2 regions of the Burkholderia sp. Tr-20390 genome follow, and region 2 is predicted to be linked to the other one. Evidence: riboswitches for the same ligand, from Rfam matches in the RefSeq annotation. Region 2 holds a riboswitch; the other holds the start of a gene.
What was found. A riboswitch is a leader RNA that binds a small molecule or an ion and turns the genes downstream of it on or off. The one in region 2 is predicted to bind thiamine pyrophosphate.

Region 1: it holds a riboswitch for thiamine pyrophosphate, as region 2 does, so the genes downstream of both, G3N98_RS36445 (FAD-dependent oxidoreductase) here and thiC (phosphomethylpyrimidine synthase ThiC) in region 2, are expected to answer to the same signal.

The regions. Positions count from the first base shown of each region.
Region 1 covers NZ_JAAGPC010000259.1:3,761-8,995, reverse strand. The annotation lists partial or broken gene G3N98_RS36460 (thiamine phosphate synthase) at 1-389, opposite strand, end outside; gene G3N98_RS36455 (thiazole synthase) at 386-1,201, opposite strand; gene thiS (sulfur carrier protein ThiS) at 1,251-1,448, opposite strand; gene G3N98_RS36445 (FAD-dependent oxidoreductase) at 1,481-2,617, opposite strand; TPP riboswitch at 2,843-2,966, opposite strand; gene G3N98_RS36440 (ABC transporter ATP-binding protein/permease) at 3,236-5,005, shown strand; gene G3N98_RS36435 (SDR family oxidoreductase) at 5,002-5,235, shown strand, end outside.
Region 2 covers NZ_JAAGPC010000221.1:5,501-10,735, reverse strand. The annotation lists gene G3N98_RS34835 (XRE family transcriptional regulator) at 1-163, shown strand, start outside; gene G3N98_RS34830 (molybdopterin-dependent oxidoreductase) at 234-1,022, opposite strand; gene G3N98_RS34825 (cytochrome b/b6 domain-containing protein) at 1,052-1,684, opposite strand; gene G3N98_RS34820 (pentapeptide MXKDX repeat protein) at 1,778-2,053, opposite strand; TPP riboswitch at 2,326-2,442, shown strand; gene thiC (phosphomethylpyrimidine synthase ThiC) at 2,567-4,498, shown strand; gene G3N98_RS34810 (glycine zipper 2TM domain-containing protein) at 4,738-4,950, shown strand; gene G3N98_RS34805 (hypothetical protein) at 5,169-5,235, shown strand, end outside.

The DNA of each region.
Region 1 (5,235 bases), on a different contig from region 2:
AGCGCCAGCACCAGCGCGTCGATCGGCGCAAAGCCGCAATCCAGGAACGCCGCGAGCGCGGCGATCCAGTCGTCCCCGAGCGGATGCGCGGCGTCGAGCGCGTAACGCGCGCCCGCCGTGTGAAACACCGCGCCCTGCTCGTCGAATTCGATCGCGACGGCGCCCGGCGCCGCGGGCCGCGACGCGGCCGACACGCGCGCCTGCGCGGTGCGGTCGCCAGCCGAGACGATCAGCACGTCGCCATCGGCCGGCACATCGGGCACCGCGACACAAAGCCGCCACGGCGCAGTGCCGCGCGGCCAGTCGCCGAGCCGCGCGCGAATCCGCTCGGCCGCTTCGGCCAGTTCGTCGGCCGGTGGCCAGAATGCATCGGCGAAACGCGCGCTCATGCGCCGCCTCCGTCCTGGTGCCAGAACGGCATCCCGACGACCGGGGTGCTCGCATGCGCGGTCTCGCGCGCATCCATCGGCCCGGCGAGATAGGCGGCACGGCCGGCCTCGACGCCCTGCGCAAACGCGCGCGCCATGATCTCGGGATGCGTGGCCTGCGACACGGCCGTGTTCAGCAACACGCCGTCGAAGCCCCACTCCATCACCTGGCATGCATGCGACGGCACGCCGAGCCCCGCGTCGACGATCAGCGGCACGTCCGGCAGGCGCTCGCGCAGCACGCGCAGGCCGTACGGGTTCACGACGCCCTTGCCCGTGCCGATCGGCGCGCCCCACGGCATCAGGGCCTCGCAGCCGACGTCGAGCAGGCGCCGGCCGATCACCAGATCCTCGGTGCAGTACGGCAGCACCTTGAAACCGTCCTTGACCAGTTGCGCGGCCGCTTCGATCAGGCCGACCGGGTCGGGCTGCAGCGTGTAGTCGTCGCCGATCAGTTCGAGCTTGATCCAGTCGGTGCCGAAGACCTCGCGCGCCATGTGCGCGGTGGTCACGGCTTCGGCGACGGTCTGGCAGCCGGCCGTGTTCGGCAGCAGCGGCACCGCGTGGCGCTTGAGCAGGTCGAAGAAGCCGGCTTCGGCCGTGCCGCCGGTCATCTGGCGGCGCAGCGCGACCGTCACCATCCCGGGACGCGACGCGGCGATCGAATCGGACAGCGACTGCAGCGACGGATAGCGCGACGTGCCGAGCAACACGCGGCTTGCGAAGGTTTCGCCGTACAGCGTCAACGCGTCGGCGGAGGTGAGGGACGTCATGTCGTTTTCCTGAAAGAGCGGGGACGAAGCGTGAACAACGCGGCGGCGCTCAGCCGCCCGCGACCGGGTGCACGACGTCGAGCTTGTCGCCCGCCGCGAGTGCGCGCGCCGCGTGCTGCGTGCGCGCGACGAAGTTGCCGTTCAGCGCGACCGCGTACGGCGGACGCGCGCCGTACGCGGCGAGCGCGTCGGCCACCGTTGCGCCGTCGGGCAACGTCAGGTTCTGTTGGTTGATCTGGATGTCCATGGGGCTTCGTCGAATTCGGTCGGCAGCGCGCGTCAGGCCGGCTGGCGCGCGTCGTTGCGGTGATGAAGGAGCGTCGGCCAGCGCTCGGCGTCGCGCCACGCGGCGAACGCATCGGCATCGCCGAACGCGCCGCCGAGCGCGGCTTCGGCAACAGCGACCGCCGCGTGCGCGACTTCCGGCGCGATCATGAAGCCGTGCCGGTACAGGCCGTTGACGGCGAGCGTCGACGCGCCGTCCCAGATCACCGCCGGGCGATGATCGGGCAGCGTCGGCCGGCACTGCGCATTGAGTTCGAGGATGCGCGCCTCGCCGAACGCCGGATGCACGGAGAACGCCGCGCTCAGCAGTTCGAGCGCGGAGCGCACGCTGACGGGCGACATGTCCTCGCCCTCCACCTCGGTCGCGCCGATCACATAGAGATCGTCCTGCTTCGGCGCGATGTACAGCGGGTAGCGCGGATGCAGCAGCCGCACGGGCCGGGTGAGCCCGATGCCGGGCGCACGCACGCGCGCGACTTCGCCACGGATGCCGCGCAACGCGGGCAGCGCGGGTTTCGCGCCGAGCCCGCGGCAATCGATCGTGAAATGCGCGGCGGGCAGGTTTGCATCGTCGATGGTGACGTGCCAGTGCAGGTCGACGCCGCGCTCGACGAGGCCGGCCGCGAGCGCGCGCAGCGCCTGGCGATTGTCGAGCTGGCCTTCGTTCGGCAACAGCAGGCCGCGCGCGAAGCGGCCCGCGAGCACGGGCTCGGCCGCGTCGACCTGCGCGCCGGCGAGCGTCACGAAACCGCGGTCGAACAGGTCGGCCGGCGCGTTCGCGCGCACGCGCCGCTCGAACAGCGGCGCCTCGGCGCGATCGGCGTGGTGCCAGACGACGAGCGTGCCGTGCTGCTGGAAGAAGACGGGTTCGGGCAGTTCCGCGAGCCACTGCGGCCAGCGCGCGAGCGACGCGGCGCCCAGCTCGGTGATCAGCAGCTCCGCGCTCGCCGCTTCCGCGAGCGGCGCGAGCATCGCGGCCGCGATCCACGCGGCCGACTGCTCGCCGTCCGGGCCGCCGCGCTCGTAAAGCGCGACGCGATGCCCGTCGCCCGCGAGCCGCCAGGCAATCAGGCGGCCGACGAGGCCGCCGCCGAGCACCGCGAAATCGGGTCGGGAATCCCGGGCGTTCATCGCGCGCCCTCCGCGCGAGCACGCACGACGAGCGTCGACGCGCACGCGCCGCCGCATGCGAGTGCACGCGGCATCGGGCCGGGAACCATGCAAAAGACTGAAGATTGTGCGGTCATCATTCCTTCCGTAACGCGCAAAGCGCGTACCCAAAAGGACGAAACCGGCAGCAAAGGCCGGCCGGGCGGGACAAGGGCGCTGACCATGTGGGATGGCAGCCAGCGCGACCCGGCGGGATCAGAAACTTCCCTCGCCGGTATTACCCGGATCGGGTGCGAAGGGTCTTTCTCAGCCTCATCGCGCTGCCCGGAACATCTGCCGGCCGCGCCACGAAGCACCCCTGTTTCGTCGTCGGCCATTAGACCATAAAAGCGGAAAGCGCCGCAAACTGTCCCCCTTGCGGCAAATTCGCCGACGTGCCGCGCCGCTCTGGCACAATGCCCGCAGGCCGGCCGCGCGAGCGGCCGGTTGCCGCGTCACCGCCGGCCTTAAGTGCCGTTTAAGACGCGCGGGCGACCATCCGGACGCCCGCCGTCAGTCGGCGCCGCGTCCCGGCATGCCGTATCGCGGCGCGCGCCCGGCTTCGCCCGGCCCGCGCGCCGGCTACTCATCAGGAAGCACATGACCCAATCGATCGATCCCGTCCGCTCCGCCTCCGACGCGCCGCAGGACGAGCGCCCGGTATCCGCATGGAGCCTCATCAAGCCCTACTGGGTATCGTCCGAATGGAAAATCGCGTGGGGCCTGCTGGTCACGATCATCGCGATCAACCTCTGCGTGGTCTGGATCAACGTCCGGCTGAACAAGTGGAACGCGGAGTTCTACAACGCGCTGCAGTCGAAGGACGTCCACGACTTCCCGAACCTGCTGATGCAGTTCTCCGCGCTCGCGTTCGCCTTCATCATCCTCGCCGTGTACGGCCGCTACCTGCGGCAGATGCTTGGCTTTCGCTGGCGCCAGTGGCTCACCGACCGCTTTCTCGGCCAGTGGCTCGGCGATCGCGCGTTCTACCGGATCGAGCGTGACCGCCTCGCCGACAACCCCGACCAGCGGATCACCGACGATCTCCAGTCGTTCGCGACGACCACGCTCGCGCTGTCGCTCGACCTGCTGTCGACGGTCGTCACGCTCGTGTCGTTCATCACGATCCTGTGGTCGCTCGCCGGCGCGCTGACGATTTCGCTCGGCGCGACGCCGATCGCGATCCCCGGCTACATGGTGTGGGCGGCCGCGCTGTACGCGGTGGTCGGCTCGCTGATCATCCAGAAGGTCGGCCATCCGCTCGTGTCGATCAACTACCAGCAGCAGCGCGTCGAGGCCGATTTCCGCTTCGGGCTGATCCGCGTGCGCGAGAACGCCGAGCAGATCGCGTTCTACGACGGCGAGAAGACCGAGACCGGCAACGCGCAAAACCTCTTCATGCGCATCCGCGACAACTGGTGGCGCGTGATGAAGTACACGAAGCGGCTCACGTTCGTGCTGAGCTTCTACGGGCAGATCGCGATCATCTTCCCGCTCGTCGTCGCCGCGCCGCGCTATTTCGCGGGTGCGTTCTCGTTCGGCGTGCTGATGCAGATTTCGTCCGCGTTCGGCACCGTCAGCGATTCGTTCTCGTGGTTCATCAACAGTTACTCGACCCTCGTCGAATGGCGCGCCACCGTCAACCGTCTGCGCGAATTCAAGCGCGTGATGAGCACGTCGCACCTGAAGGAAAGCCTGTCGCCCGCGACCGAGCACGGCGGCATCAACCTGCACTACGTCGACGGCGCGAAACTGTCGACGTCGTCGCTCAAGCTCGCGCTGCCGAACGGCAACGCGCTCGCGAACATCGGCAGCGTCACGATCGAGCCCGGCTCGCGCTGGCTCGTGATCGGCAAGTCGGGTTCCGGCAAGAGCACGTTCATGCGCGCGCTCGCGGGCCTGTGGCCGTTCGGCGACGGCGCGATCGATGCGCCGGTCGGCGCGCGGATGATGTTCGTGCCGCAGACGAGCTATCTGCCGATCGGCACGCTGAAGGCCGCGCTCACCTATCCGGCGACGGCCGACGCGTTCAGCGACGAAGCCTGCCGCGACGCGCTGCGCGCATGCCGCCTCGAGGATTACGTCGACCGCCTCGACGAGACCGCGCACTGGACCCGCGTGCTGTCGCCGGGCGAACAGCAGCGCCTGGCCGGCGCGCGCGTGCTGCTGCACAAGCCCGACTTCCTGTTCCTCGACGAGGCGACCAGCGCGCTCGACGCCGACAACGAAGCGCGCCTGTACCACCTGTTCGCCGAACGGCTGCCGAAGGCCGCGATCGTCAGCATCGCACACCGCGAATCGCTGGCCGCGTTCCACGTCGGCACGATCAACGTCGAGCGCGTGAACGACAGCGACAAGGTCGCGGCTTGAGCGCACGCGCCGCGCACATCGCACGGATCGCGCTAATCACCGGCGCGGGTTCCGGGATCGGCGCGGCACTCGCGCGGCGGCTTGCGGCACCCGGTATCGCGCTGGCGCTGCACGCGCGCGGCGCGGACGAAGCGGCGCGCGCCCGGCTCACCGAAGTTGCTCACGCATGCACGGCGGCCGGTGCGGAATGCGTCACGCTTACCGGCGATCTCGGTGAGCCGGGCGTCGCC
Region 2 (5,235 bases):
CGAACTCAGTCAGGCCCAGGCTGCGGAACGACTGGGCGTCACGCAGCCGCGCGTCTCCGACCTGATGCGCGGCAAGATCAACCTGTTCGGGCTCGACGCGCTCGTGAACATGGCGGCGGCCGTCGGCCTGCGCGTCGACCTCCAGGTACGCGAATCCGCGTGACGCGTGACGTGCGATGCCGCGCTGCCCGGCGCATCGCGGGCATGCGCCGCCACCGCGCGCCACGCCCCGCTCACGATCCGCCGAACCAGTTGTACCCCTGGTCGACCCAGTAGCCGCCCGGAAACGTATCGGTCACGAAGATTTCCATGATGTGCTTCGGGTTCTTGTAGCCGAGCTTGGTCGGCATCCGCAGCTTCATCGGGAAACCGAACTCCGGCGGCAGCCGCTGGCCGTCGTAGTCGAACGCGAGCAGCGTCTGCGGATGCAGCGCGGTCGGCATGTCGATACTCTCGTAGTAATCGTCCGCGCACTTGAAGCCGACATACTTCGCCCGCGTGTCGGCGCCGGCGCGAGCGAGAAACGCGCCGAACGGCGTACCGCCCCAGCGGCCGATCGCACTCCACCCTTCCACGCAGATATGCCGCGTGATCTGTTCCGCGTGCGGCAGCGCATACAGTTCGTCGAGCGTCCACACGCGCTTGCCCGTCACGCGGCCGGACAGCACGAGCCGATACGTCGACGCGTCGACGTGCGGCACGTCGTCGATCCCGTAGTACGCGTTGAACGGGAACGGTCGCGTGATGTCGGCTTCGGTGTAGGTCGGCGCGAGCCGCTCGCCACTGAACAGCCAGGCCTGCACGCGGTCGTTCATGCGCGACACCGTCTCGAGGAACGTATTGACCGACGCGTCGTCCTTCAGCGTGCAGCCGGTCAGCATCGTCAGCCCGCCGAGCGTCAGCACGCGCCGGTTGAACAGCCGCCTCGACGGCATCTCGAGCTCGCGGCGCACGTCGAGTTCGAGCGACTTCCGGTCGAGCGTCCAGCGCGAACCGTCGCGCTTGGTTTCGGATTCCGACATGATGATTTCCTTCATCCGAGGTTGACGGGTCAGCGCCCGCGCAGCATCGCGAGCAGCGAGCGCGGCACCAGCAGCGCCATCGCGACGTGCACGGCAATGAATGCGACGAGCAGCGACATCGCCCAGAAGTGCACGACTCGCGCGTTGTCGTAGCCGCCGAACAATTCGCGCAGCAGCGGGAATTGCACGGATTTCCAGATCGTGAGCCCCGACAGCACCAGCACGACGAGATCGACGATCGCGGTCAGGTAGGCGGCGCGCTGCACCGCGTTGTAGACGCTCAGGTCGGCGTGCGACAACCGCCCGCCCAGCGCGGCACGGATGTCGCGCCAGATCGACGCCGGCGTGACGGGCAGCATCTTGCGCGCGAGGCGCCCCGTCGCGATCGACATCGTCAGGTAGAACAGCCCGTTGAAGACGAGCAGCCACATCGCCGCGAAATGCCATTGCAGCGCGCCGCCGAGCCAGCCGCCGATCGTGATCCCGTGCGGGAACGTGAACGGCGGATAGATCGGCGACGCGTCGTAGATGCGCCAGCCGGACAGCACCATCAGGATCGCCGCGAGCGCGTTGAGCCAGTGGCTCGCGCGCACCCACAGCGGATGGATCGGGCGCGCGGGCGGCGTGGCGGCCGCGCGGCCGGTGGCGGGAACGGTTTGCATGATGAAGACTCCCGGAATGAGTCAACGGGACGGGACGCGATGCGGGCGGCCGCCGTGCGACGCACGCGCCGGCCGCGCCGCGTCCGCCTTTCGTCAGTTCGACGGCGCCATCTTGTCGCCCGACGGCTTGCCCATCTCGTCGTGCGACATCGCGTCCTTCTTCATCGCGTCTTTCTTCATCGCATGCTTCTTCATGCCGTCCTTCTTCATCGCGTCATGGCCCATTGCATCCTTGGCCATCGCGTCGTGGCCCATCGCGTCCTTCGACATCGACGAGCCCGGCTGCGACATCGCATCGTTCTGCGCATACGCGCCCGTGGCGATCGTGGCGAAAGCGGCGACGCAAGCGGCAATCAGTACTTTTTTCATGACATCTCTCCAAAACAACATGGGTTTAAGGAGCCGAATAGACGGACGACGTCGCGGGAAATGACAGCCGCTGCGAAAATTTTTTTTGAGGTTGCGCGAAAGCGCGTCATGCTGCACCGCTTTGCCGCGGCCGGCCAAGCCGGGAGGCCATGCGGCAGCGACGCGCGCTGCCATTTCGACGGGCCACCGTGCCGCCCGCCATGCTGCGGCCGCACCGGGGCAGCCGATCCTCTCCCGGTTGAAACCGCCGCCAAGCCAGTGTATCGTGTGCCCTGCTAACGCGGGGGTCCTGCAATGCGCCCGGTCAAACAACCGGCATTGCGGGTGAGAAATACCCTTTGAACCTGATCTGGATAATGCCAGCGCAGGGAAGCGTACGGATTTCGCCGCCATCCTTCTGACGAAATCCGCCGCCTCACCAAGCCTCGTCTCCTGCTTAGCTCGAGCCCCACATACGTCAAGGGCTCCGGGCAAGCGCCGAAGCGCCTGTCCGGCGCTCACACAGGAGATTGCATGAACGCCAATCCGAAGTTTCTGTCCGCCGACGCTCATGTCGATGCCGCGGCCGTCGCCCCGCTGCCGAATTCCCGCAAGGTCTATGTCACCGGCTCCCAGCCCGACATCCGCGTGCCGATGCGTGAAATCACGCAGGCCGACACGCCGACCGGCTTCGGCGGCGAAAAGAATCCGCCGATCTACGTGTACGACACGTCGGGCCCCTACACCGATCCGGACGCGAAGATCGACATTCGCGCGGGCCTGGCCGCGCTGCGTCAGGGCTGGATCGAGGCACGCGGCGACACCGAAGTGCTCAGCGGCCTGTCGAGCCAGTACGGCCTCGAGCGCGCGGCCGACCCGGCCACCGCCGACCTGCGCTTCCCGGGCCTGCACCGCAACCCGCGCCGCGCCCAGGCCGGCAAGAACGTCACGCAGATGCACTACGCGCGCCAGGGCATCATCACGCCGGAAATGGAATACATCGCGATCCGCGAGAACCAGCGCCGCGCCGAGTACCTCGAGAGCCTGAAGGCCAGCGGCCCGAACGGCGCGAAGCTCGCCGCGATGATGGGCCGCCAGCACCCGGGCCAGGCGTTCGGCGCAGCGGCCTTCGGCGCGAATGCGCCGGCCGAGATCACGCCGGAATTCGTGCGCTCGGAAGTGGCGTGCGGCCGCGCGATCATCCCCGCGAACATCAACCACCCGGAATCCGAGCCGATGATCATCGGCCGCAACTTCCTCGTGAAGATCAACGCGAACATCGGCAACTCGGCCGTCACGTCGTCGATCGGCGAGGAAGTCGACAAGATGACGTGGGCGATCCGCTGGGGCGGCGACACGGTGATGGACCTGTCGACCGGCAAGCACATCCATGAAACGCGCGAGTGGATCATCCGCAACAGCCCGGTGCCGATCGGCACGGTGCCGATCTACCAGGCGCTGGAAAAGGTCAACGGCAAGGCCGAGGACCTCACCTGGGAAATCTTCCGCGACACGCTGATCGAACAGGCCGAGCAAGGCGTCGACTACTTCACGATCCATGCGGGCGTGCGCCTGCAATACGTGCCGCTCACCGCGAACCGGATGACCGGCATCGTGTCGCGCGGCGGCTCGATCATGGCGAAGTGGTGCCTCGCGCACCACAAGGAAAGCTTCCTGTACGAACACTTCGAAGAGATCTGCGAGATCATGAAGGCGTACGACGTGAGCTTCTCGCTCGGCGACGGCCTGCGCCCCGGCTCGATCTACGACGCGAACGACGAAGCGCAGCTCGGCGAACTGAAGACGCTCGGCGAACTCACGCAGATCGCGTGGAAGCACGACGTGCAGGTGATGATCGAAGGCCCCGGCCACGTGCCGATGCAACTGATCAAGGAGAACATGGATCTCCAGCTCGACTGGTGCAAGGAAGCGCCGTTCTACACGCTCGGGCCGCTGACCACCGACATCGCACCGGGCTACGACCACATCACGTCCGGCATCGGCGCCGCGATGATCGGCTGGTTCGGCACCGCGATGCTCTGCTACGTGACGCCGAAGGAGCACCTGGGCCTGCCGAACAAGGACGACGTGAAGGAAGGCATCATCACGTACAAGCTCGCCGCGCACGCCGCCGACCTCGCAAAGGGCCACCCGGGCGCGCAGGTGCGCGACAACGCGCTGTCGAAGGCGCGCTTCGAGTTCCGCTGGGAAGACCAGTTCAACATCGGCCTCGATCCGGACAAGGCGCGCGAATTCCACGACGAAACGCTGCCGAAGGATTCGGCGAAGGTCGCGCACTTCTGCTCGATGTGCGGCCCGCACTTCTGCTCGATGAAGATCACGCAGGACGTGCGCGAGTTCGCGGCGCAGCAGGGCGTGTCGGAAACCGAGGCGCTGAAGAAGGGGATGGAAGTGAAGGCGGTCGAGTTCGTCAAGACCGGCGCCGAAATCTATCATCGCCAGTAAGCGAACGCGCGGTCCGGCGATTCCGCCGGATCGCCTCGCCAGGCACGAAGCCCGCTTTCGAGCGGGCTTTTTTTGCGCATGCGATGTGCCTGCCGGCCCATGCGAAACAATTGATTACGAAACCGCGCGAGCCTTAACAAGTCCTTACAGCAGCAGCGCGGGACGGCGCGTAGATTGGGGACATGCGCGGCCGCCAGCCGGTCGCGCGCCTTCCGTTCACTACCACAAGGACAACGATCATGAACTCGATTCGGCGTTTTGGGGTATACGCTCTCCTCGTCGCGACAGTGGCCAGCCTGTCGGCCTGCGATTCGATGTCGCGACGCCAGCGTGATACGGCAATCGGTGCGGGCGTCGGCGGCGTTGCCGGCGCGGCGATCGGCGGCAACGCGCTGTCGACGCTGGGCGGCGCGGCGGCCGGCGGCATCATCGGTAACCAGGTCGGCAAGTAAGCAATCCGACATCGGCCGGCCGGGCGTCGTCGCCCAGCGGCGGGCCGGGCGGTTCAACGGCGTTTCCGCGGGGCGGAAGCGCCGTTTTCGTCTGTCGCACCGCAACAGGCGCGGCCGCCCCCCCGGAAATGATCGGTTACCGTTTCTCATACCGTGTCATCGGGACTCGGCCTAAGCTTCAAGCATCTGCCGATAGCCGGCTCCGCCGGAGACACATCATGAACAGGACCCTCGTCGCCGCGGCGCTTGCCTGCACGACGCTTGCCGGCTGCTATTACCCGTACG